One region of the Pantoea sp. nfd-35 genome, then DNA from elsewhere that is predicted to be linked to it. Evidence: predicted binding sites of a transcription regulator. Region 1 holds the regulator's gene; each other region holds the start of a gene.
What was found. The regulator CRP, encoded in region 1, controls carbon source genes, mostly activating them, when cyclic AMP is high. The targets are predictions, from matches to a motif close to ATGTGANNNNNNTCACAT.
Positions count from the first base shown of each region.

Region 1 (5,802 bases):
ACGCGGGTTTTCCCAAATTTATCAGCGTTACCTGCTGAGCCAGCTTAAAAAGAATGCCAGGCGCAAGCTGCACGCATGGCCCGACACCTTACCGGTCAATCTCAGTCAGCTGAATGCCCTGCGTCGCCTGCGTGATTTTGACGACGCCATCACGGCCCGGGCGCATGGCTTTGCCGACGCCACGGACTATTATCGCCGTGCCAGCGCCCTGCCGTTGCTGAGATCGGTGACAAAACCGTTGCTGATTATCCATGCAAAAGATGACCCCTTTATGAGCGATGAGGTGATCCCGCAGAATGACCAGTTATCTGCCACTATTACCTATCAGCTGACAACACACGGTGGTCATGTTGGATTTGTGAGTGGTACCCTGCGTCAGCCTGAATTGTGGCTGGAACAGCGCGTGCCGCAGTGGATTTCCCCTTATCTGGATAGCTAACCCTGTGATTATTCCCTGGCAACAGGTTTCTCCCGAAACCCTTGAAAACGTTATTGAAGCCTTTGTTCTGCGCGAAGGTACCGACTACGGCGAACAGGAACTCAGCCTGACCGAAAAAGTCGCCAATGTGCGACGCCAGCTGCAGCAAGGTGAAGTCGTGCTGGTCTGGTCTGAGCTTCACGAATCGGTCAACATCATGCGCAAAAGTGAGTTCCGTGGCTGATGCACAGAACGAAAAATCGTGCTAACAATGCTCATCGCCTGATTTCACAGGGAGTTTCACTATGTCGGCACGTCATCCGATTATCGCGGTAACAGGTTCCAGCGGTGCCGGAACCACTACCACCAGCCTCGCATTCCGTAAAATTTTTCAGCAACTCAATTTGCACGCGGCCGAGCTGGAAGGAGACAGTTTCCACCGATTTACCCGGCCTGAAATGGATATGGCTATCCGTAAGGCGCGCGATCTGGGTCGCCATATCAGCTACTTTGGCCCGGAGGCGAATGATTTCGGTCTGCTGGAGCAGACCTTTGTTGAATACGGTGATCAGGGCAAGGGCCAGTCACGTAAATACCTGCATACCTACGACGAAGCGGTGCCCTGGAATCAGGTGCCAGGTACCTTTACCCCGTGGCAGCCGCTGCCACCGGATACGGACGTGCTGTTTTATGAAGGACTGCACGGCGGCGTCGTGACGGCTCAGCACAACGTCGCTGAAAAAGTGGATTTACTGGTCGGCGTCGTCCCCATCGTTAACCTGGAGTGGATTCAGAAGCTGGTACGCGATACCGGTGAACGCGGTCATTCGCGTGAAGCCGTAATGGATTCGGTGGTGCGCTCAATGGAAGATTACATCAATTTCATTACGCCGCAGTTCTCACGCACCCATATTAACTTTCAGCGGGTTCCAACCGTCGACACCTCTAACCCCTTTGCGGCACGCACCATTCCTTCACTGGATGAAAGTTTTGTCGTCATCCACTTTCAGGGGCTGGAAGATATTGATTTTCCCTACCTACTGGCCATGCTGCAGGGATCGTTTATTTCCAATATCAACACGCTGGTTGTACCTGGCGGGAAAATGGGGCTGGCGATGGAATTAATTATGGCACCGCTGGTAAAACGGCTCATGGAAGGCAAACGCATTGAATAAAATCAGAGGCCGCGCTGGCCTCTGAATAATTACAGCTCGATAACTTCGTAACTGTGGGTAATTTCCACCCCTTTGCCTAACATAATGGCAACCGAGCAATACTTCTCAGCTGAAAGGTCGACCGCACGCGCGACGGCTTTATCTGAAAGTGCTTTTCCACTGACGATAAAATGCAGGTTGATGCGGGTAAAGATGCGAGGCGCTTCTTCCCGACGTTCTGATTCGAGTTTTACTTCGCAATCAGCCACATCGTTGCGACCTTTTTGCAAAATTGATACCACATCAATGGCGCTGCATCCGCCGGCCGCCATCAGCACCATTTCCATAGGGCTGGGCGCTTTATCGCCGGAATTGCCGTCCATTAAGACCTGATGTCCGGACGAAGACTCGCCGAGGAATGTTAACCCTTCAACCCATTTGACTCTTGCCTGCATAATCTGGCCCCCAGAATGCCCTGTTTTTGCGTCAGAGTACGCTTTTGCCTGGTAAACAGCAATCCGGAGAAATCAGCCTTATTGCTGAAGCGAGACAACACAAGACAGTCGGCGAAAGCTGTGCTACAAACAGTGCTGAAAATATTTTTCGTCATCCGAAGACGAAGCCGGGAAGAATGATGCGCTCTGCGCAAATGCAGCCCGAATAATTTCCTGAATGGAAACACGCTTAACGCTTTCATCGCCTGGCAGGGAAACTGAGCCCTGTATTTTGGGCACGATTACAATAGAGGATAATAGCGAATGGTTCTCGGCAAACCGCAAACAGACCCTACACTTGAATGGTTCCTGTCCCATTGCCATATTCACAAGTATCCATCCAAAAGTACGCTGATTCACCAAGGTGAAAAAGCCGAAACGCTTTACTACATCGTGAAAGGTTCCGTCGCGGTACTGATTAAGGATGAAGAAGGCAAAGAGATGATTCTTTCTTATCTGAATCAAGGCGATTTTATTGGTGAGCTTGGCCTGTTTGAAGAAGGTCAGGAGCGCAGCGCCTGGGTACGTGCGAAAACTGCGTGCGAAGTGGCAGAGATTTCCTACAAGAAATTCCGTCAGCTCATCCAGGTTAACCCGGATATTTTGATGCGTCTTTCTTCTCAGATGGCTCGCCGTCTGCAGGTGACGTCAGAAAAAGTGGGAAATCTCGCTTTCCTGGATGTGACCGGACGCATTGCACAAACGTTGCTTAATCTGGCTAAACAGCCAGATGCCATGACGCATCCTGACGGCATGCAAATTAAAATTACTCGTCAGGAAATTGGCCAAATCGTTGGTTGTTCACGTGAAACCGTGGGCCGTATTTTGAAGATGCTGGAAGATCAGAACCTGATCTCCGCACACGGCAAAACCATCGTTGTTTACGGCACACGCTAAGCCTGACTGTTCACGGCGTGATGGCGACATTATGCCGTGAATGTCTTGTGTTGAGCCGATGTGGCGAAGAATAATCTATCACCCCGAAGTTAACTATGCGCTGCGCCAGACGCTGGTGTTGTGCCTTCCCGTAGCGCTCGGCTGGCTGTTCGGCGATCTGCAAAAAGGATTGCTGTTCTCATTGGTTCCCGCCTGCTGCAACATTGCCGGTCTGGACACGCCCCACAAACGCTTCTTTAAACGCCTGATCATCGGCGGCAGCCTGTTTGCCCTTGGCAGTTTACTGATGCAGTGGCTGCTGCTTAAAGACGTGCCGCTGCCGCTCATCCTGTTTGCCCTGCCTTTGCTGCTTGGCGTCACCGGAGAGATCAGTCCGCTGCACGCCCGACTGCTGCCCGGCACGTTAATCGCGTCAATTTTTACCCTCAGCCTGATTGGCCGTATGCCCATTTACGTTCCGCCCCTGCTCTATATCGGTGGAACGCTCTGGTATGGCCTGTTCAACTGGTTTTGGTTCTGGCTGTGGAAAGAGCAGCCGATGCGCGAAAGCCTGAGCCTGATCTACCGTGAGCTGGCAAATTACTGTGACGCCAAGTACAGCTTATTGACGCAGCTGACCGATCCGGAAAAAGCCCTGCCGCCCCTGCTGGCGCGTCAGCAAAAAGCGATCGATCTGATCAACACCTGCTATCAGCAAATGCATATGCTGTCTGCGAGTCGCGATCACAGCCACAAACGCCTGACCCGGGCGTTTCAGGTAGCACTGGATCTGCAGGAGCATATCTCCGTCAGCCTGCATCAGCCGGAAGAGGTCCAGAAGCTGGTCGAGCAAAGCCATGCTGAAGCCGTCATCCGCTGGAACGCCAGAACGATTTCAGCCCGGCTGCGCGCGCTGGCCGACGATATTCTGTATCACCAACTCTCTGGTCGTTTCGATATGGACAAGCAGTTGGGTGCGCTGGAGAAAATCGCCCTTCAGCATCCGGACAATCCGGTGGGTAACTTCTGTCTCTATCATTTCAGCCGTATCGCCCGGGTGCTTCGAACCCAAAAGCCGCTTTATCAACGCGACCTGATGGCCGATCGCCAGCGTCGTTTACCGCTGCTGCCCGCGTTGCGGAGCTATCTGTCGCTGCGGTCTTCCGCACTGCGAACGGCCGGGCGTTTTTCCGTCATGCTGATGCTGGGCAGCGCCCTGGCCGTGTTCTTTTCGATTCCTAAGCCCTACTGGATTTTGATGACCATCATGTTTGTCAGCCAGAGCAACTACAGCGCAACCCGCGTACGTATTCAGCACCGGGCCCTGGGAACCTTTGCCGGACTGGCTATCGCGGCGGCGTCGCTACGCCTGGATGTGCCTGAACCGCTGGTGCTGAGCATCATGCTGGTGATTACCTTTATCAGCTACCGTTTTACCCGCCAGTTTTACGGCTGGTCAATAGTGGGATTTACGGTTACGGCCGTTTATACGCTGCAACTGCTCTCCCTTAACGGGGCACAGTTTTTACTGCCCCGCCTGCTGGATACGCTGATGGGCTGCCTGATCGCCTTTGGGGGCATGTTATGGCTGTGGCCGCAGTGGCAAAGTGCCCTGCTGCGCCAGAATGCCCATGATGCGCTGGAGGCCTGTCAGGATGCCCTGCGAATGTTGCTGGGCCCGGAGCAGTCACCCGATGCGCTGGCTTACCAGCGGGTTAAGGTCAACCAGGCGCATAACGCCGTATTCAACTCCCTGAATCAGGCCATGCAGGAGCCGGGATTTAATTCACGCTACCTGCAGGATATGCGCTTATGGGTCACGCACTGCCAGTTTATCGTGGAGCACATTAACGCCATGACCATTCTGGCACGTGAACATACCATGCTGCCGCCCACGCTGGCTGAGCACTACCTGCAATGGTGCGAGATCGCCCTGCAACGGTGTCAGCAAAGGCTGGAATATGATGGGGAAAGTTCGCAGACGGATCTGCTACAGGGCGTGGAAGATATAAATGAGGGGCCGGTCACGGTACTGGAGCAGCACGTCAGGCGCATCCTGGAGCATCTGAAAGTCATGCACACGATCTCTTCTCTGGCCTGGAACCAGCGGCCTCATCATGGCCGCTGGCTGTTGCGCAGTCTGCGCCGCAAATAACTCAGGCAGACAGCACTTTCTCTACCGCACGGGCAAAGCGAGCCATGCCCTCTTCGATATCGGCAGGCTCGATAATCAGCGACGGTGCGAAGCGCATCACATCTGTTCCGGCCACCAGCACCATGACGCCTTCCGCAGCTGACGCATTCAGAATATCGCGCGCCTTGCCCGCATACTGCGGCTTCAGGGCTGCACCAATCAGCAGGCCTTTACCACGGATATCACTGAACAGGTCGTGACGCGCATCAATAGCCTTGAGCGCCTCAACAAACTGCTGGCGGCGGATTTCTACCCCATTCAGTACAGCTGGCGTATTGATAATATCTAACGCGGTTTCTGCGATCGCGCATGCCAGCGGATTGCCGCCATAAGTCGTGCCATGCACGCCAGGCGCCATGGTTGAGGCTACCTCATTGGTGGTCAGCATGGCGCTTACAGGAAAACCGCCGCCCAGCGCCTTCGCCGAGGTCAGAATATCGGGCGTCACGCCGTAGTGCTCATAGGCAAACAACTTACCGCTGCGCCCCATGCCGCTTTGCACCTCATCCAGTACCAGCAGCGCCTGGTGTTTGTCGCACAGTTCACGTAACCCCTGCATAAACGCTGGTGTTGCAGGCATCACACCGCCTTCACCCTGAATCGGCTCCACCACAATGGCGCAAGTGTGATCGTCAATCACCGCCTTAACCGCGTCCAGATCGTTGA
Region 1 is NZ_CP122403.1:428,431-434,232, reverse strand. Features, by position in the region: gene P9J57_RS01975 (hydrolase) at 1-439, shown strand, start outside; gene P9J57_RS01970 (YheU family protein) at 444-662, shown strand; gene P9J57_RS01965 (phosphoribulokinase) at 724-1,593, shown strand; gene P9J57_RS01960 (OsmC family protein) at 1,623-2,027, opposite strand; gene crp (cAMP-activated global transcriptional regulator CRP) at 2,331-2,963, shown strand; gene P9J57_RS01950 (YccS/YhfK family putative transporter) at 3,022-5,097, shown strand; gene argD (bifunctional acetylornithine/succinyldiaminopimelate transaminase) at 5,099-5,802, opposite strand, start outside.

Region 2 (5,802 bases), 550 kb from region 1:
GTGCTGATACCGCGCGTTCAGGCCATCATTGGTGCCGGGCAGCCGTTGCCGAAGAACGTCGCGATCGCCCCCTATTTTGAAGTGGCGTTAACGCCCGGGCAGCCCGGTCGTGCCCTGCTGGTGTTGACGTTAAAGCAGCTGGATGCCCTTCTGGAGGATGAGTCTGCCTGATGTTAGAGATCATTTATCAGGATGCGTGGCTGGTGGCGGTGAACAAACCCGCCGGTTGGCTGGTCCACCGTAGCTGGCTTGATCGCCATGAAACGCAGTTTGTCATGCAGACGGTACGCGACCAGATAGGCCAGCATGTTTTCACGGCGCACCGGCTTGATCGCCCCACATCGGGCGTTCTGCTAATGGGCCTGTCCAGTGAGGTGGGCCGCCTGCTTTCCCAGCAGTTTGAGCATCATCAGATGGAGAAGACCTATCATGCCGTGGTGCGCGGCTGGCTGGAAGGCCGCGATCGGCTGGATTATCCGCTTGTCGAAGAGCTGGATAAAATTGCCGACAAATTTGTCAGCGACCCCCGCGCGCCTCAGCCTGCGGTGACCGATTACGCCTCACTGGCAACCGTAGAAATGCCGGTGGCAGTGAGTCGTTATCCCACTGCACGTTACAGCCTGATTGAGCTCAAACCCAAAACCGGACGCAAGCATCAGCTGCGTCGGCATATGTCTCATCTTCGCCATCCCATTATCGGCGATTCGGCCCATGGCGATTTGCGTCAGAATCGGGGGGCGGCTGCACACTTTGGCGCAAATCGTTTAATGTTGCATGCCAGCAGCTTGTCGCTCAGCCACCCGGTGACGGGAGAACCCCTGGTTATTCGCGCCGGACTTGATCTTGTCTGGCAACGGGTAATGGATCAGTTTGGCTGGCAGGCCTGTATGCCGGATGTGCCACGGGTTGAGTTTATAGCTGGCTCAGGTCAGGATAGCGGGACGGAATAAAGGGGAAAAGAAATGGCGAAAATTGGTATTTTTGTAGGCACCGTTTATGGCAATGCATTACTGGTTGCAGAAGAAGCAGAACCGGCATTGCAGCAGCAGGGCCATGACGTAAGGATTTTTGAAGATCCTACGTTAGCCGAATGGCAAAACTATGCGAATGATGTCGCCTTAGTGATTACATCAACCACCGGTCAGGGCGATTTTCCGGATACTATTTCTGGCCTGTTCCATGACGTGCAGGACAAGCTGGGCCACCAGCCAGGGCTGCGCTACGGCGTTATTGCCTTGGGCGACAGCAGCTACGAGAATTTCTGCGGTGCGGGTAAGCGCTTTGATGCCCTGTTACAAGAGCATCAGGCTAAACGGGTGGGTGAGGTTCTGCTGGTTGATGCCACGGAACATCCAGAACCTGAATCCGTCACCACGCCGTGGGTTGAGCAGTGGGGCAAGCAACTCTGATAAGATCAAGGCTGCTACGCTGTTCCGCTGCCGTTCGGATTACACCGGCGGCAGCGGTGTTACGATAACAGGATTCTGCGTACAGCGCGTTCCGTCATTGCCCTGCGCGCTCCCGTTTCTCAGGTTATCGGCGCGGGATTAAATACGGCCAGCTGATTACGAATTCCCCAGCGATCTGACCAGGTTTGCTTTCTGCCACTGGCAATGTCCAGTATCAATTCAAACAACCGCCAGCCAACCTGCTCAATGGTTTCCTCGCCTGTTGCAATCGTGCCAGCATTGATGTCCATCAGGTCATGCCAGCGCTCGGCTAGCGCGTTACGGGTAGCCATTTTTATTACCGGGATTGCCGCCAGGCCATACGGGGTTCCTCTGCCGGTGGTAAAGACCTGCAGGGTGATACCTGAGGCGAGCTGCTGCGTGCCGCACACAAAATCGCTGGCGGGCGTCGCGGCAAAAATCAGTCCACGTCGTGTCGGACGCTGTCCGGGCGACAGAACCTCCACAATCGGGCTTCGGCCTGATTTGGCAATGGAACCCAGGGCTTTTTCCACCACGTTTGCCAGCCCACCTTTCTTGTTGCCCGGTGAGGGATTGGCGCTGCGATCGGTTTTGCCTTGATCAAGGTAGCGGTCATACCATGCCATCTCTTCAATCAGCCGCTGACCCACTTCCTGATTGATCACGCGCGGTGTCAGTAAGTGAATGGCATCGCGCACCTCGGTGACCTCAGAGAACATAACGGTCGCGCCGCTGCGCACCAGCAGGTCGGAAGCAAAGCCCACCGCGGGATTCGCCGTCACGCCAGAAAAAGCATCACTGCCGCCGCACTGCATGCCCATGACCAGTTCCGAGGCAGGGCAGGTTTCACGCTGGCGCTGGTTAAGCCGTTTCAGATGGCGCTCTGCGACCTGGAGGATCTCATCCACCATGGCGCCAAAGCCCACCAGCTTCTCATCCTGCAAACGCACAATATCCTCCTCATCCAGCGAGATGGGCTGCACGTCGGGCGAACCGGTCAACAAGCGCTCAGGTTGTAATTTTTCACAACCCAGACTGACTACCATGATCTCCCCGCCAAAATTCGCGTTAAGGGCCAGGTTGTGGACGGAACGGATAGGAATAACCGCCGCAGGCGCGTTGATTGCCACGCCGCAGCCGTAGAGATGATTTAGCGCAACCACGCCGTCCACATTGGGATAACGGGGCAGCAAATCACGCTCTATCATTTGCACCACATAATCCACCACGCCCGCCACGCAGTGAACGCTGGTGGTAATGCCCAACAGGTTACGGGTGCCCACGCTGCCGTCAGCGTTGCGATAGCCCTCGAAGGTATAACCTTCAAGCGGCGGTAAGTCAGGCGGCACGTTATTCGCCAGGGGCAAACTCTGCAAATCCGGTGCGTCCGGAAGCGCAATGAGTGATTCATCGATCCAACTGCCTTGGGCAATATCACGAACGGCAAGGCCAATAATTTCACCATAGCGCAATACAGGCTGACCCTGAGGAATGGCGGCCAACGCCACCTTATGCCCCTGCGGTACATGTTCGGTTAGTGTTAATCCATCTTTAAACGTGGTGCCCGCAGTCAGCCCCTGGCTGTTTACCACAATCGCAACGTTATCGTTTTCGTGAACTTTAATGTAAAGCGGTTGCTCTTTTGAAATGGGGTTCATCGCTCACCTTCCAGTGCGTAGCGCCTTGCTGGTACGGCGCATTCATTATGAGACGTCAGGTGTCACAGGTTCGGTATTTGCCACCGTCAGTATAAGAAGGTGTTACTGCCTGCACATTGTGCAATTGACCTATATTCGGCTGAGAGATGACGCGGTTTTATTATCTTTTTACTAAATCAAGTGAAGATTCTCACAAAGCCGCTTATCAACGCCTGTTTGGGCGTGCTTATTGTGACTTTTTACAAATAACGTGAAACGTCCCGCAGCAGTTTATGCATTAGCCCAAAAAATCATCGTTCATTCACCTTATTCCAGGGTGATGTTCCAATGCCTCACCCAAACCCGCTTCCTATACTGATTTCCGTTTTCCCGATCAGGTTATTCGTCACGACGCATTATCGGTTTGCCATTAAAAAAAATCGCCGTGTTTAACCTACATCTCTCTGATACCCAACGCGATGTGTATGCAGTCAGAGCGAATGTAGCTTTCGCTATATTTCAGGAGTGCATCATGAGTAGTTATCACCAGACAACGGAGGCGGTACAAAAACGGACGAACGCGCGTTACTGGATAGTGGTCATGCTATTTATTGTGACCTCATTCAACTACGGTGACCGCGCCACGTTGTCTATCGCGGGTTCGGCCATGGCAAAAGAAATTGGCCTCGATCCCGTGGGGATGGGGTTTATCTTCTCTGCTTTTTCATGGGCCTATGTCATTGGGCAAATCCCCGGTGGCTGGCTGTTGGATCGCTTTGGTTCTAAGCGCGTCTATTTCTGGAGTATCTTTCTTTGGTCGTTGTTTACCCTGCTGCAGGGGTTCGTGGACGTGTTCAGCGGCTACACCATCGTCATGGCGCTGTTTATGCTGCGCTTTATGGTCGGGCTGGCGGAAGCCCCTTCATTCCCGGGTAACAGCCGTATTGTGGCAGCCTGGTTTCCGGCTCAGGAGCGCGGCACTGCCGTGGCGATTTTCAACTCCGCACAATACTTCGCGACGGTAATTTTCGCGCCCATCATGGGCTGGTTGACCTCCGCGGTGGGCTGGGCGCACGTGTTCTGGTTTATGGGAGGGCTGGGCATTATTTTGAGCTTTATCTGGCTCAAAGTGATTTACGATCCCTGCGATCATCCCGGCGTGAACAAAGCGGAGCTGGACTACATGGCGGAGGGCGGCGCGCTGATCAATATGGATCAGAAAAGCGAGAAGCAAAAAGTCAGCTTCAGTGATAAGTGGTTCCAGATCAAGCAACTGCTGCAGTCGCGCATGATGATCGGTGTCTACATTGGCCAGTACTGCATCAACGCCCTGACCTACTTCTTTATCACCTGGTTTCCGGTTTATCTGGTGCAGGCAAGGGGCATGTCGATCCTTAAAGCGGGCTTTGTCGCCTCGGTGCCTGCGCTGTGCGGCTTTATCGGTGGCGTGCTCGGCGGGGTGATCTCTGACTGGCTGATGCGCAAAACCGGCTCACTCAATATCGCCCGTAAAACCCCGATTGTGCTCGGCATGTTGCTCTCGACGTCCATGGTGGTCTGTAACTATGTCGAGACGGACTGGGTCGTGGTGCTGTTCATGGCAACAGCCTTCTTTGGTAAAGGGATTGGCGCGCTGGGATGGGCAGTGATGGCGGACACCGCACCGAAAGAGATTAGCGGCCTGAGCGGCGGTCTGTTCAATATGTTCGGTAATGCATCCGGCATTATTACCCCTATCGCGATCGGCTACATCATTGCCTCTACCGGTTCTTATAACGGCGCGCTGGTTTATGTCGGTATCCACGCGTTCGTTGCCGTACTCAGCTACCTGGTGCTGGTGGATAACATCAAACGCATTGAGCTGAAAACACGCTAAGGAGCCTGCATGAATACGCAATCGACGCCCGTTATTACGACTATGCAGGTGGTCCCTGTGGCTGGCTACGACAGTATGCTGCTCAACATTGGCGGGGCACACAATGCCCGCTTCACGCGCAATATCGTGATCCTGACCGACAGTGCAGGACACACCGGACTGGGTGAAGCACCGGGGGGAGAAACCCTCTATCAGACCTTAATCGAGGCCGCGCCGCAGGTGATCGGTCAGCAGGTCGCCCGTATGAACCGGCTGGTGCAGAAGATTCATCAGGGGAATCAGTCCGCCGATTTCGAGACTTTTGGCAAAGGGGCCTGGACTTTTGAGCTGCGCGTCAACGCGGTCGCGGCACTGGAAGCCGCACTGCTGGACCTTCTGGGACAATGCCTGGGCGTGCCGGTCGCCGAACTGCTTGGACCGGGTAAGCAGCGCGATGAGGTGACGGTTTTAGGCTACCTGTTCTACTTAGGCGATCGCCGTAAAACCGATTTGCCTTATCTGACGGGTGAGAAGGCGCAGCATGACTGGTATCACCTGCGCCATCAGGAAGCGCTGAATAGCGAGTCGGTTGTCCGGCTGGCCGAGGCGGCGCAGGATAAATACGGTTTCAAAGATTTCAAACTCAAGGGCGGAGTGCTGCCAGGCGAACAGGAGATCGCCACCGCGCAGGCGCTGAAAAAGCGCTTCCCCGAGGCGCGCATCACCGTCGATCCTAACGGCGCGTGGTGGCTGGACGAGGCGATCGGATTCTGTAAGGGCATGCAGGATGTTCTGACCTATGCAGAAGATCCCTGTGGCGCCGAGCAGGGTTATTCAGGGCGCGAGGTGATGGCCGAGTTTCGTCGTGCGACCGGATTAC
Region 2 is NZ_CP122403.1:975,923-981,724, forward strand. Features, by position in the region: gene P9J57_RS04670 (YqcC family protein) at 1-171, shown strand, start outside; gene truC (tRNA pseudouridine(65) synthase TruC) at 171-950, shown strand; gene P9J57_RS04680 (flavodoxin) at 963-1,409, shown strand; gene garD (galactarate dehydratase) at 1,529-3,088, opposite strand; gene P9J57_RS04690 (MFS transporter) at 3,600-4,943, shown strand; gene P9J57_RS04695 (enolase C-terminal domain-like protein) at 4,953-5,802, shown strand, end outside.
Region 2: the regulator CRP is predicted to act here: its motif matches at 3,267-3,284, upstream of garD (galactarate dehydratase).

Region 3 (5,802 bases), 1.9 Mb from region 1:
ACAGTGATCCAGGTGCAAACAGGTCGGAATATTTTTACTCTTTGACAGCGATTTAATTGCATCCACCAGTAATTCATGCCCCAAATATTTCGCTGTACCGGTTGAAATTTGAATCATTAATGGGCTGTTGGTATTTTCGGCGGCTTTAAAAAAAGCCGGTAACATTTCCAGGCAGTGTAAATTAAATGACCCTACCGCTTTAAATTGGCGTTCTTTGGCAATTTTCAGCAATTCGGTAAAGTTATAAAGTTTCATGCACGTTTTCCTCACGGGGTTTAGTGGATTTTCCGTTAACAAACCAGGCGATAGCGGTAACAAAAGCAATAAACACAGCAACGAACAGCCAGTTATTCTGGAAAGCATGTCCCAGCACCAGGCCGGTACTGATGACGTCGGAATCGCTGAAGGTCACGCCGGTAAAGCCGTAGCTTTCCAGCATCGGCACCAGAATGGCGGGCAGGAAGGTGATAAACAGGCCGTGGACGAATCCGCCGATCATCGCCCCGCGTCGTCCGCCCAGCGCGTTACCGAACACGCCTGCCGTTCCGCCGGCAAAAAAGTTAGTCAGCAGACCGGGCAGAATCATCGCCAGACCAAACATCGGGAAAACCAGCATCCCCACCACAGAGCCCAGCGTTGTCGCGAGAAAGCCGACAATGACCGCGTTTGGCGCATAAGGGAACATAACGGGACAGTCGAGGGCGGGTTTCGCATCCGGCACCAGCCGCATGGCAATACCGCGGAAAGCCGGCACCAGTTCGTTCAGCAGCAGTCGCACGCCGCTATAGAGTACAAACACGCCTGCCACAAACTGAATGGATTGCATAAAGGCATACATCAGGTAGTTGGTGCCGCTGCTGTACTGGGCGATAAAAGCCGGGCCTGCCGCCACGGCAGGAATCAGGTACATCGGCACCATCACCACCGCCATGGACAGATAGGTGTCCTGCAGAAACTTAAAGTTATCGGGCAGCTTTAAGTCTTCCGTCGAGCGAGAGCCTTTTCCGACCACCTTCGCCACTGCCGCAGTGAGCAGGTAACCAATGGTGCAGAAGTGACCGAGCGCGACATCGTCCGAGTCGGTGATACGACGCACCACCGGCTGCGCCAGCGCTGGCATCACGACCGCCATCACGCCACCAAAAATACCGCCGGTTAAAATGAGCGGTAATCCGGTGAGGCCGGCTTTATAGCCGATAACCGCGCCAATGGTGGCCATCCACAGTAGCGCCTGGCCGGTCAGGAAGATGTATTTAAACGGTGTCAGGCGGGCAATGATGATGTTGACGATGAAGATCACCAGCAGCGTCATGGCCACTTCCGATCCCAACTCGCGGTTTGCCAGTCCGGCAATCGCCGCCACGTCGGTGATGTAGCCCTGCATCCCAAAACCATGGGTGAAGATGCTGTTAAGGAAGGTCAGCGCGCCCACGATGATGTTGATGCCGGCCATCATGATCAAGAACCCCAACAGGGTTTTAAACGTGCCTTCTACCACCTTGCCGGCAGATTTTTTTTGCAGGACCAGTCCGATTAGCGCAATAAACGCGATCAGAATGGATGCCTGCCCCAGTAAGTCTTTAACCAGAAAATTAATTACACTATTCATGATTAGCAACCTTCACATTACGCTCTTTTAAGAAAGCCACGATTTTTTGCTCAATTTCAGCTTTATCGGTGAGTTTATTTAATATAATTACGCGTTTAATCTGTTCTGGTGTGGCGTCGGCATTTAAGACATCCGCAAAGGCTTTTTGCGTCAGGATCATGTCGGATTTAAATGCGTTAGCTTCTGAAATCGTGGTGTGATCGATGTCGGCGTCAATCTCCAGTTTTTTTAAAACGGCTTTCGCACTCATTTCGATAGCGAAACTTGACCCCAGACCACAACCACAGACACATAAAATTTTCAGCATGTTTTCTCCTCACAATATATGCAGTTGTTTAGCGAGTTTATAATGATGCCCTTCTGTATCGACCAGGCGTTTTTTCATGCTTATTAAGTCAATCGGAATAGGCTTATTACTGCCGTTAATAATCACGGCTTTATTGCGCATTCCGGATTGAATACAACGAACCACTTCACTTGCCATAATGGTGCCCTGATAAATTTCCTCACAGGTGGGATCGCCATTTCGCAGTCCATAGCCGACGATCGTTTTGCGAATGCGCACGCCGATCAACGGTTCAAGCTGCTTAATTAATGTGTCAATCGCCCCCTGAAAGCCCGGTGAATATTCCCGTGTGTAACCTTCTGAGCAGAGGATTACCACGCTGTTTTGTTCGCTGAGGCGCTGAGTGATGCGTTCTGCCAGCACGTTTGTGGGGATCTGGCATTCCGGGATCAGTGCAAAGTCGGCGTTGGATTTGAGCGCTGACTGGAGCGTCAATTCGCCACAGTAGCCGCCGAGCAGTTCCACCATAAATACCCGGCCCGTTAATGCCCGACCGGTGTTTCTGAGCTTTGCCACCTCTTTTAATACCTGCTCACAGGCGGTGGAAAAGCCCACGGTGTAATCACTGCCGTAGACATCGTTGTCAATCGTCATGCCGATGCCAAAACAGTTCACACCAAATTCACTGAGCGTATGCAGAAATTGCAGCGATCCATCGCCTCCAGCCAGAATTAATACGTCGATGCGTAATGCTTTTAACTGCCGGGCGATCGTTTCATATTCGCTACGAATTAATTTTCGCGCGGTTCGGCCTGACTGCATTACCGGAAGAGAAGTAATGGAAAAATCCACTAAATCGCGCTGAGAAATTTCCTGGCAGACATTATCCAGCAAGCCTGGAATGCCACCGTTAAATAATATCATCTCCGCCTGCGTCATCCTGGCTATCTGGAAAATGAAATTATTAATGCCGGTGACGTCGCCGCCGCTAATGACCATTCCGATTCTCATCCTGACATCCTTCTGGCTTAATGCGTCTGAAGCTATTGTTTCGGGATATCAGCCTGGTATTTGCAAGTGAGATCACAAAAACGAGAGGAATTTATGCAGGCAATATATTGACAGCCCCTTGAACCAGCTTATTTATGTGAAACAAATCACATTTACTGATTCAGGAAAGACGATTAGCTTCACTTTATAAAACAACAGGTTAAATATAGGGATCGGAATAACTTTTCTGTCAATACGGCATCACGCCATTGCCAATAAAATCTCGATGTGAATTTGTGATTTTGACCTCATTTTTTTAGGTTCGGCAGGCGATCTGTTATTTCCGAAACAGACGATGGCGTGGTGAATCCGCAGGAACACCATGATGAGATGCATTTTTTTGCTCGTACTGTCGCAGGGCGAAAGGATGCCGAGGGGTGAGTGGAAGGACGACGAATGGCGCTTAGCCTGGCCGGCGGCGGCGTAATCTGCTGCAAAAAAAAAGCCCGACACCTGGGTGCCGGGCCGGAAAAGTAACGGAATTTACTTGGCGTACGCTTCCGTAGAAATAGTCAGTGTCACGTCATCACTGACTGCTGGGACATATTTGTCCAGTTTGAAGTCAGAACGCTTAATGGTACCGGTGGCGTCAAAACCAATCGCCTGCTTCTTGACCATCGGATGCTCACCCTGCTTATTCAGCGTGGCATGCAGCGTCACAGGTTTGGTAATGCCTTTCAGAGTGAGGTTCCCTTCAACATCAAATTTGTTATCGCCTTTGGCAATAACTTTGGTGCTGCGGAAGGTTGCACTGGGATACTTCGCCACGTCGAAATACTCCGCGCCTTTGAATTCCTTGGTCAGGGCAGGAACATGGCTGTCGATTTTGCTAACCGGTAACGTGACGTCAACGCGCGACTGCTCAGGCTTGCTGCTGTCAAAAACCAGAGAACCTGTCGTGTCTGGAATGTCAGCAGTCGGATGGGAGAAGCCGAAGTGCTCCCAACTTACCACAACAGAGGTATGTTGCGGGTCGAGTTGATAATGCATGGCTTCAGCCTGAGAAACCGGAACATACAGTGCAGCAGCTGCGAGCAGTGGCAGCGTGAAACGTTTTACATTCTTCACTTTTACTTCCTTATTTTATGACATCACCTTGAGTCTGAGCCATATAAGCAGGAAGTAAAAGTGAACAGATTTGGCGTAAACAATCAAAATTATTCAGCAATATCAGTGTGTGATTATTCTAATTCTTACCTTTAGCATACAGGATCTGCCAGCGGTGCCGATCGGTCAGTAAATGCTGCTGTAACTGCTTCACCTCTCCCTCAGTGAGTGCGGCTATCTTCTCCGCCTCCAGGTTTGGCAACCCATTCGCCTGGCGTAACGCCACTTCACGTGCATCTTCTTTCACCTGCAAAAGCGGCGTTTTGAGCGGATCGATTGCCTGCTGGGCAATGTAGATCGCTATGTCACGCAGAAAGTCTTCGCAGTATTGGATCAGGGTCGATGCCGGACAATCCGGTGACTGAAGCGCAAAGAGAAGACCATCGCTATCCGTACTGCGATGGTAGCGGCAACTGACGACGTAGCCGATCGGCTGTTCTACCCGGTAGCGCTGATAAAAGCGCGGCTCACAGATCAGCGCCAGCGCGCGAAGTGCGGCCAGCTGCTGCGGGTCGCCCAGGGGAATAAACAGCAGAACGGCACTGTCATCGCTGGGATGGGGAATACAGGTTTCACCGCCTACGCAGCGGTACTCAGGGCGCGTAGGTGAATTCACCGTCAGCACACTCAACTGCCGGGACACGAGCCGATGCTGTTCGGCATTGCCCCCGAGCAGGACGGCACGCCAGCATTGCGGATTGAGTGACGTCGCCAGCCGGAGCGGCAGCTGGCGCAGCAGTTCGCGTATCGCAATGCCCGGTATCACCGGCGTGGATACGCTGTGTGTCTGCATCAGGCATTGCACAAGCTGCCCCAGTGCCGCACTGAGCAGCGTCTTGTCTGACGGCAGGCGCAGGGTGAGTTGCCAGACGCCCTGCACCTCACGCCACTCTCCGCTGCCGGAAAAATGCCGCAGCACCGCAAACACGGGGCGTAACTCAGGCTCGCAGGCCGCGCCGGCTGCCCATGTTGTATAAAGTTCAGGACGCAGCACCAGCGTGCCCTGCGTCTCATCCGGTGTGATATGGGGTAACACGGCCTGACCGGTCGGCTCTGCACGCAGCGGCAAGAGATTCGGCTGCGGGTAAAATGTCCACCTGACGGGCGGGCAATTCATCACGGGCTTTTGCCAGGCTGTCAGTGACAGGTCATAACCCTGAACCCTGTGCGTTTCACCTTTAACCTCGGCGGCGCACATCAGCGTGGTCGCTGTGGCGGCGTGCATTTCGTTCAGTAAGGCGTCCAGGTCGGGACAGTCGCCCACGGCCGCAAAGCCCAGCGCGCGCGCCTGAAGTTGCTGCAGGGGGGACTGTGCGGCCAGGCGCTGCTGCGCCAGCTGCCAGTAGTGCTGCCGCTGCACCGGCGTGGTATGGCGCAGCGCCTCAAGAAAGGACGCGATCAGGGGCGGAACAGCGGCCGGATCCTCCGTGACGAACGTGACCGCCACCCACATGTCCGCGTCCGACTGATAAAGCCATTTCACGTCAGGCTGGCTGGCCCGCGTGCGTGCATACAGCGTTTCCAGCAGCCCGCCTGGGGCATCATCAAGGAAAAACTCGCGCAGTAAAGTGACACTGTCACGAAGTTGCGCGGGTAAAATCCAGCTTTGCCAGAGTGCTGATGGCCCTTCCTGCTGTAACGCCAGCGCCCTGTTGGGCGAAAGCATTACCGGGGCATCGGGCCGCCTGGCACTGTTGCGTGGCTGAAACGCAGCGGCAAACGCCTTCGCCAACGCGGTGAGCTGTTCCAG
Region 3 is NZ_CP122403.1:2,344,839-2,350,640, forward strand. Features, by position in the region: gene P9J57_RS10900 (class II fructose-bisphosphate aldolase) at 1-255, opposite strand, end outside; gene P9J57_RS10905 (PTS sugar transporter subunit IIC) at 242-1,609, opposite strand; gene P9J57_RS10910 (PTS sugar transporter subunit IIB) at 1,602-1,916, opposite strand; gene P9J57_RS10915 (6-phosphofructokinase) at 1,926-2,906, opposite strand; gene P9J57_RS10920 (hypothetical protein) at 3,147-3,398, opposite strand; gene P9J57_RS10925 (YceI family protein) at 3,429-4,013, opposite strand; gene pqqF (pyrroloquinoline quinone biosynthesis protein PqqF) at 4,132-5,802, opposite strand, start outside.
Region 3: the regulator CRP is predicted to act here: its motif matches at 3,041-3,058, upstream of P9J57_RS10915 (6-phosphofructokinase).

Region 4 (5,802 bases), 450 kb from region 1:
ATGGAACATCTGTGTCGCTCGAAACATAAGATGGAGTTAATTATTTATGACCTATACTTACGGATCCGTTAGCTTCCCTTCGCGCGGGCTCGTTATCGGTGCAAAAAAGCCTGAGTCGCGGATGCGCTGGCCTTCTTTTCTGACACCATAAGCCTGTAACATCATCTTAAACACGCTTAAGGCAAACTTTCTTACAGGTTATGGCCTTACATCGCGCTTTCGCATTGTGTGGCCGTTATCCTTTGTTCTATTCTTTAGGCCACTGCTTATCCGGACATCAGCCAGTTTTACCGACAGGAGTTGAACCCATGGCTTCAGGCATTTCCCGTATCCTGGCACGCAGCGGCATTTTGCTGACTGGCGTGCTTCTTGTGCTGCAACTTACCGCATGTGGTGATAAAGAGGGCGAACAGCGCAAAGCGTTTATCGATTTTCTGCAAAATACCGTTATGCGTAGCGGTGAACATCTACCCAGCCTGAGTGAAAATCAGAAACAAAGTTTTGGTCCTTTCACCGGTGATTACGCCATTCTTTATGGCTTCTCGCAGCAGGCGAACAAAGCTGTGGATCAGGGGATGCGTCCGGTGGTGGATGAACTTTCTGCTATTCATGTGCCGCAGGACTATCTGAGCCGCCACGACTCACTGGCCCAGGCCAACAGCGCGTTGACGGTGGCTACCCAGCAACTGGAAACCGCAAAAATGCAGGCAGATAAAAGTAAAAGCGCGCTTAAGCAAAACGACGACCTGAAAAAAGTCTTCGATACCGCGTATGACAAAGTGGTGACGCAGCCTGCTGGCCAGTTGATCCCATTGCTACCCAAACTGCAGGCACTTAGCCAGGATGCTGTAAAGACAGGTGAGTTTTTGCAGGCTCAGGGAACACGCGTCAGTTTCAATAACGGTGGCGTTCAGTTCCCAACTCAGGAACAGGCGACGCAATATAATGACTTAATGACGAGCTTATCAGCTAATGTGCAAGCGCTGAGCCAGGCTAAAAATGCAGTACAGGGTAATTTGCAATAATCGGCGTGCAGGGGACGGATCATTCACCGCCTAACCTGAGCCACGTGAAATCATGATTCCGCATTCAAACGGGCCTGATCAAAATGTGATCCGGCCCGTTTTTCATTAAATTAAATTGTGATCTTAGTCTCATTTATCAAACAAAGCTCAACGCCATAAATGTGATCGCAATCACTATAAATCGATTTCGATGGCTAAAAATCCGTCGTCTTATCGCCGTAATGGCTCATTTCTGTGATAAAAGTCACTTAATAACCCCCCATCCCCCCGACATAAATGTGACCTAAATCACACTAAGCCTCGTGCACTACGCAGTCCACTATTCGCGTGATAAAGTCCGCCTGCATACAGTAATACTGACGGCTAATCGCCGTAGTGGCTAAACAAAAACAAACGCGCGCTCCTGTTGCAGCGCGTCTCAACAAGGGGTGGGCTTATGTCCTCATCAGTAAAGGTCAAAGTACAAAGCTTTGGTCGCTTTTTGAGTAATATGGTGATGCCTAACATTGGCGCATTTATCGCCTGGGGTATTATCACCGCGCTGTTTATTCCAACAGGATGGATCCCTAACGAAACGCTGGCGAAACTGGTCGCCCCAATGATCACTTACCTGCTGCCACTCCTGATCGGTTATACCGGTGGACGCCTGGTCGGTGGCGATCGCGGTGGGGTGGTTGGCGCAATCACTACGATGGGGGTAATTGTCGGTGCTGATATGCCGATGTTCCTCGGCTCAATGATTGCGGGCCCACTTGGCGGCTGGGCGATCAAATCCTTTGACCGTATGGTTGACGGTAAAATCAAAAGCGGCTTTGAGATGCTGGTGAACAACTTCTCTGCCGGTATTATCGGTATGCTGTTGGCCATGCTGGCTTTTATGGCGATTGGTCCGCTGGTTGAAGGTCTTTCACACATTCTTGCCACGGGCGTTAACCTGATGGTGCAGAACAACCTGCTGCCATTGACGTCAATCTTCGTTGAACCTGCAAAAATCCTGTTCCTGAACAACGCGATTAACCACGGGATTTTCTCACCTCTGGGTATTCAGCAGGCAAGTGAAGCAGGGAAATCAATTTTCTTCCTGATCGAAGCTAACCCGGGTCCGGGGATGGGCGTGCTGATGGCCTATATGTTTTTTGGTCGCGGCAGTGCTAAACAGTCTGCTGGGGGCGCGGCGATCATCCACTTCCTGGGCGGCATTCACGAGATCTACTTCCCTTACGTGCTGATGGCACCACGCCTGCTGCTGGCCGTCATCCTTGGCGGAATGACCGGTGTCTTTACGCTGACCGTACTGCACGGTGGTCTGGTATCGCCTGCTTCACCAGGTTCTATCCTGGCCGTATTAGCCATGACGCCAAAAGGAGCTTACTTTGCCAATATCGCCGCCATCTTTGCTGCATTTGCGGTGTCGTTTGTGATTTCTGCCATTTTGTTGAAGACCAGCAAAGTGAAAGAAGATGACGATATCGAAGCGGCGACGCAGCGTATGCGTGATATGAAAGCGCAGTCAAAAGGTCAGAGTCTGACAGGTGCGCCGGTTGCGAGCGACGCGATGAGCGTAGATCTGGACCATGTGCGTAAAATCATTGTGGCCTGCGATGCAGGTATGGGCTCAAGCGCCATGGGCGCTGGTGTCCTGCGTAAGAAGGTCCATGATGCAGGTCTGAGTAACGTGTCGGTCACCAACAGCGCGATTAATGCCTTACCGGGTGACGTTGATCTGGTGATTACCCATCGCGATCTTACTGAACGAGCCATCCGTCAGGCGCCTCATGCCCAGCACATTTCCTTAAATAACTTCCTGGATAGTGCACTTTATAGCACGCTGACCGAGCGCCTGGTGGCGGCTAATCGCAGTGAAGCTAACCGCGAAGCCGTACAGAAGACGCTGGGTGACAGCTACGATGACAGCCATGCCAACCTGTTTAAACTCGGCCAGAGCAACGTTTTCCTGGGGCTGAGTGCCAGCAATAAAGAGCTGGCGATTCGCTTTGCCGGTGAGCAGTTAGTCAAAGGCGGCTACGTAGAACCCGAATACATTGATGCCATGCTGGCGCGCGAAAAGCTGACGCCAACCTATCTTGGCGAGTCGATTGCTGTGCCGCACGGTACCGTTGAAGCGAAAGACCGTGTACTGAAAACGGGTGTGGTTTTCTGCCAGTACCCTGCCGGCGTTCAGTTTGGCGAGGAACCTGATGAAGTGGCACGTTTGGTGATTGGTATAGCTGCCCGCAATAACGAGCACATTCAGGTGATTACCAGCCTGACGAACGCGCTCGATGATGAGCAGGTCATTGAACAACTGGCACGTACAGAAAGTGTACAGGATGTTCTGGATCTGTTATCAGGCAAACCCGCTGTAGCATAATCGGGTCCGACATTTCCCTGGGGCGGTTGTGCCCGTCCCATTTTTTGGGGGCGGACATGCCCGCCCCATCGTTATTTGATATGGGTCAATTTTATGAAAGCGTTACATTTTGGAGCAGGCAACATCGGTCGTGGTTTTATCGGCAAACTGCTGGCAGATGCCGGTATTGAGCTGATTTTTGCAGATGTGAATCAGGCAGTGCTGGATGCCCTTAATGCACGTCATGAATATCCCGTGCATGTGGTAGGTGAACAGGCCAAAGTTGAAGTGGTTAAGGGCGTTAGCGCCGTGAACAGCACCAGCGACGACATTACTGGACTGATCGCGGATGTCGATCTCGTTACTACTGCCGTTGGTCCGCAAATCCTTGAGCGCATCGCTGCCAGCGTGGCAAAAGGTCTGGCCAAACGCAGTGATAACGGCAATGTTCGGCCGTTAAATATTATCGCCTGTGAAAATATGGTGCGTGGAACCAGCCAGCTTAAGCAGCACGTGCTACAGGCGCTACCTTCTGAATATCATGTCTGGCTCGAACAACACGTCGGCTTTGTGGATTCAGCGGTAGACCGTATTGTTCCCCCTTCTGAAGCAGGCACTCAGGATCCGCTTGAAGTCACGGTGGAAACCTTCAGCGAATGGATTGTGGACAAAACCCAGTTTAAAGGCGAATTGCCCACCATTCCGGGCATGGAACTGACCGATAACCTGATGGCCTTTGTGGAACGTAAACTTTTCACCCTGAATACCGGCCACGCAATTACGGCCTATCTGGGGCAACAGGCGGGGCACCAGACTATTCGCGATGCCATTCTCGATGAGAATATTCGCGCGGTCGTCCAGGGTGCGATGGAAGAAAGTGGCGCGGTACTGATTAGACGCTACGGCTTCGAAGCAGACAAGCATGCTGCTTATATTCAAAAAATTCTTAGCCGCTTTGAAAATCCCTATCTGAAAGATGACGTTGAACGCGTAGGTCGTCAGCCAATCCGCAAGCTGAGCGCAGGCGACCGCCTGATTAAACCGACACTCGGCACGCTGGAATATGGCCTGCCGCATGCCAACCTGGTTCAGGGCATTGCTGCTGCAATGCATTATCATAGCGATCAGGATCCCCAGGCGCAGGAGTTAGCCGCGCTGCTGGCGGAAAAAGGTCCGCAGGCAACCTTAGCGCAGGTTTCAGGACTGGATGCTGAGAGTGAAATAATAAAAGAGGCCGTGAGTGCCTGGCACGCCATGGCATAATAGCCCCATGTTAGCGACCCAGATCGGGGGCAATAAACGGGCCCCCGACAGCAGCACTACACTGATGCAGGCAAGAATGGAAGAAAAGCAGGCTTTTGAAAACCGGGTGCTTGAACGCCTGAACGCTGGACGCTCGGTGAGAAGCTTTTTGTTCGCCGCTGTCGAGTTGTTAGCTGAAGCCGTCAATGTGCTGGTGCTGCAGGTATTCCGTAAAGATGACTACGCGGTGAAATACGCCGTAGAGCCCTTGCTGCTGGGCGACGGTCCGTTAGGTGAGCTCTCCGTCAGGCTCAAGCTGATCTATGGCCTTGGCGTGATTAGTCGGCATGAATATGAAGACTGTGAGTTATTGCTGGCGCTGCGTGAAGAACTCAATCATGACGCGGGTGATTACCGTTTTACTGATGATGAAATTCTGGGACCCTTTGGTGAATTGCACTGCGTGGCGGCCTGGCCCCCCGTTCCCACATTTCATGCTGAAGATGCAGCACTACAGGCGATGCAGCAGCAACGTTATCTGCAGATGGTACGCTCCACTATGGTCCTGTCACTCACCGAACTGATTTCCCGCATTAGTATGAAACAGGCGTTTAAAAAGTCAGTCAGCTAAATCCCACCGGGAGCCTCAAGGCTCCCCTTTTCACGCTAACCACCGAGAATCTACGTTAAATTTGGTGTATCCTTAGCCTGTTTTCCTCAACGAGTTGTTGTCATGAAAGAGCAAGAAAAAAACGAAATTAAACGTCTCAGCGATCAACTTGACGCGCTGAATCGTAAAGAGCCTCAGTTACTCGAATCCGGTGATGCTGAAAAGCTGGGCGCGTTGCTGAAAGAGAAAGAAACGCTGGTAACGGAAATTGAGCGTCTTCGCAGTCAGCGTGACGTTAAGCTGAGCCTGGAAGCGCAAAAACTGCAAAAATTGCCGTTCAGCCGCGAAATTACGAAAAAAGAGCAGGCAAATTTAGGCGCATTGAAGAAAAGCGTGCGCGGCCTGGTGGTGGTGCATCCAATGACCGCGCTGGGACGAGAAATGGGTCTTAGCGTTATGACCGGATTTGCTAAAAACGCCTTTTGATCATGTTTCAGGCGGCGGCCCGATCGCTGTTTTGCTGGCCAGTAGCAGTCCCAACCTGCTCTGCCAGCGTATCCAGCAGCGTATAACGA
Region 4 is NZ_CP122403.1:4,390,790-4,396,591, forward strand. Features, by position in the region: gene P9J57_RS20270 (DUF3053 domain-containing protein) at 309-1,025, shown strand; gene P9J57_RS20275 (PTS mannitol transporter subunit IICBA) at 1,462-3,396, shown strand; gene mtlD (mannitol-1-phosphate 5-dehydrogenase) at 3,490-4,638, shown strand; gene mtlR (mannitol operon repressor MtlR) at 4,646-5,248, shown strand; gene P9J57_RS20290 (YibL family ribosome-associated protein) at 5,351-5,713, shown strand; gene P9J57_RS20295 (VirK/YbjX family protein) at 5,721-5,802, opposite strand, start outside.
Region 4: the regulator CRP is predicted to act here: its motif matches at 1,302-1,319, upstream of P9J57_RS20275 (PTS mannitol transporter subunit IICBA).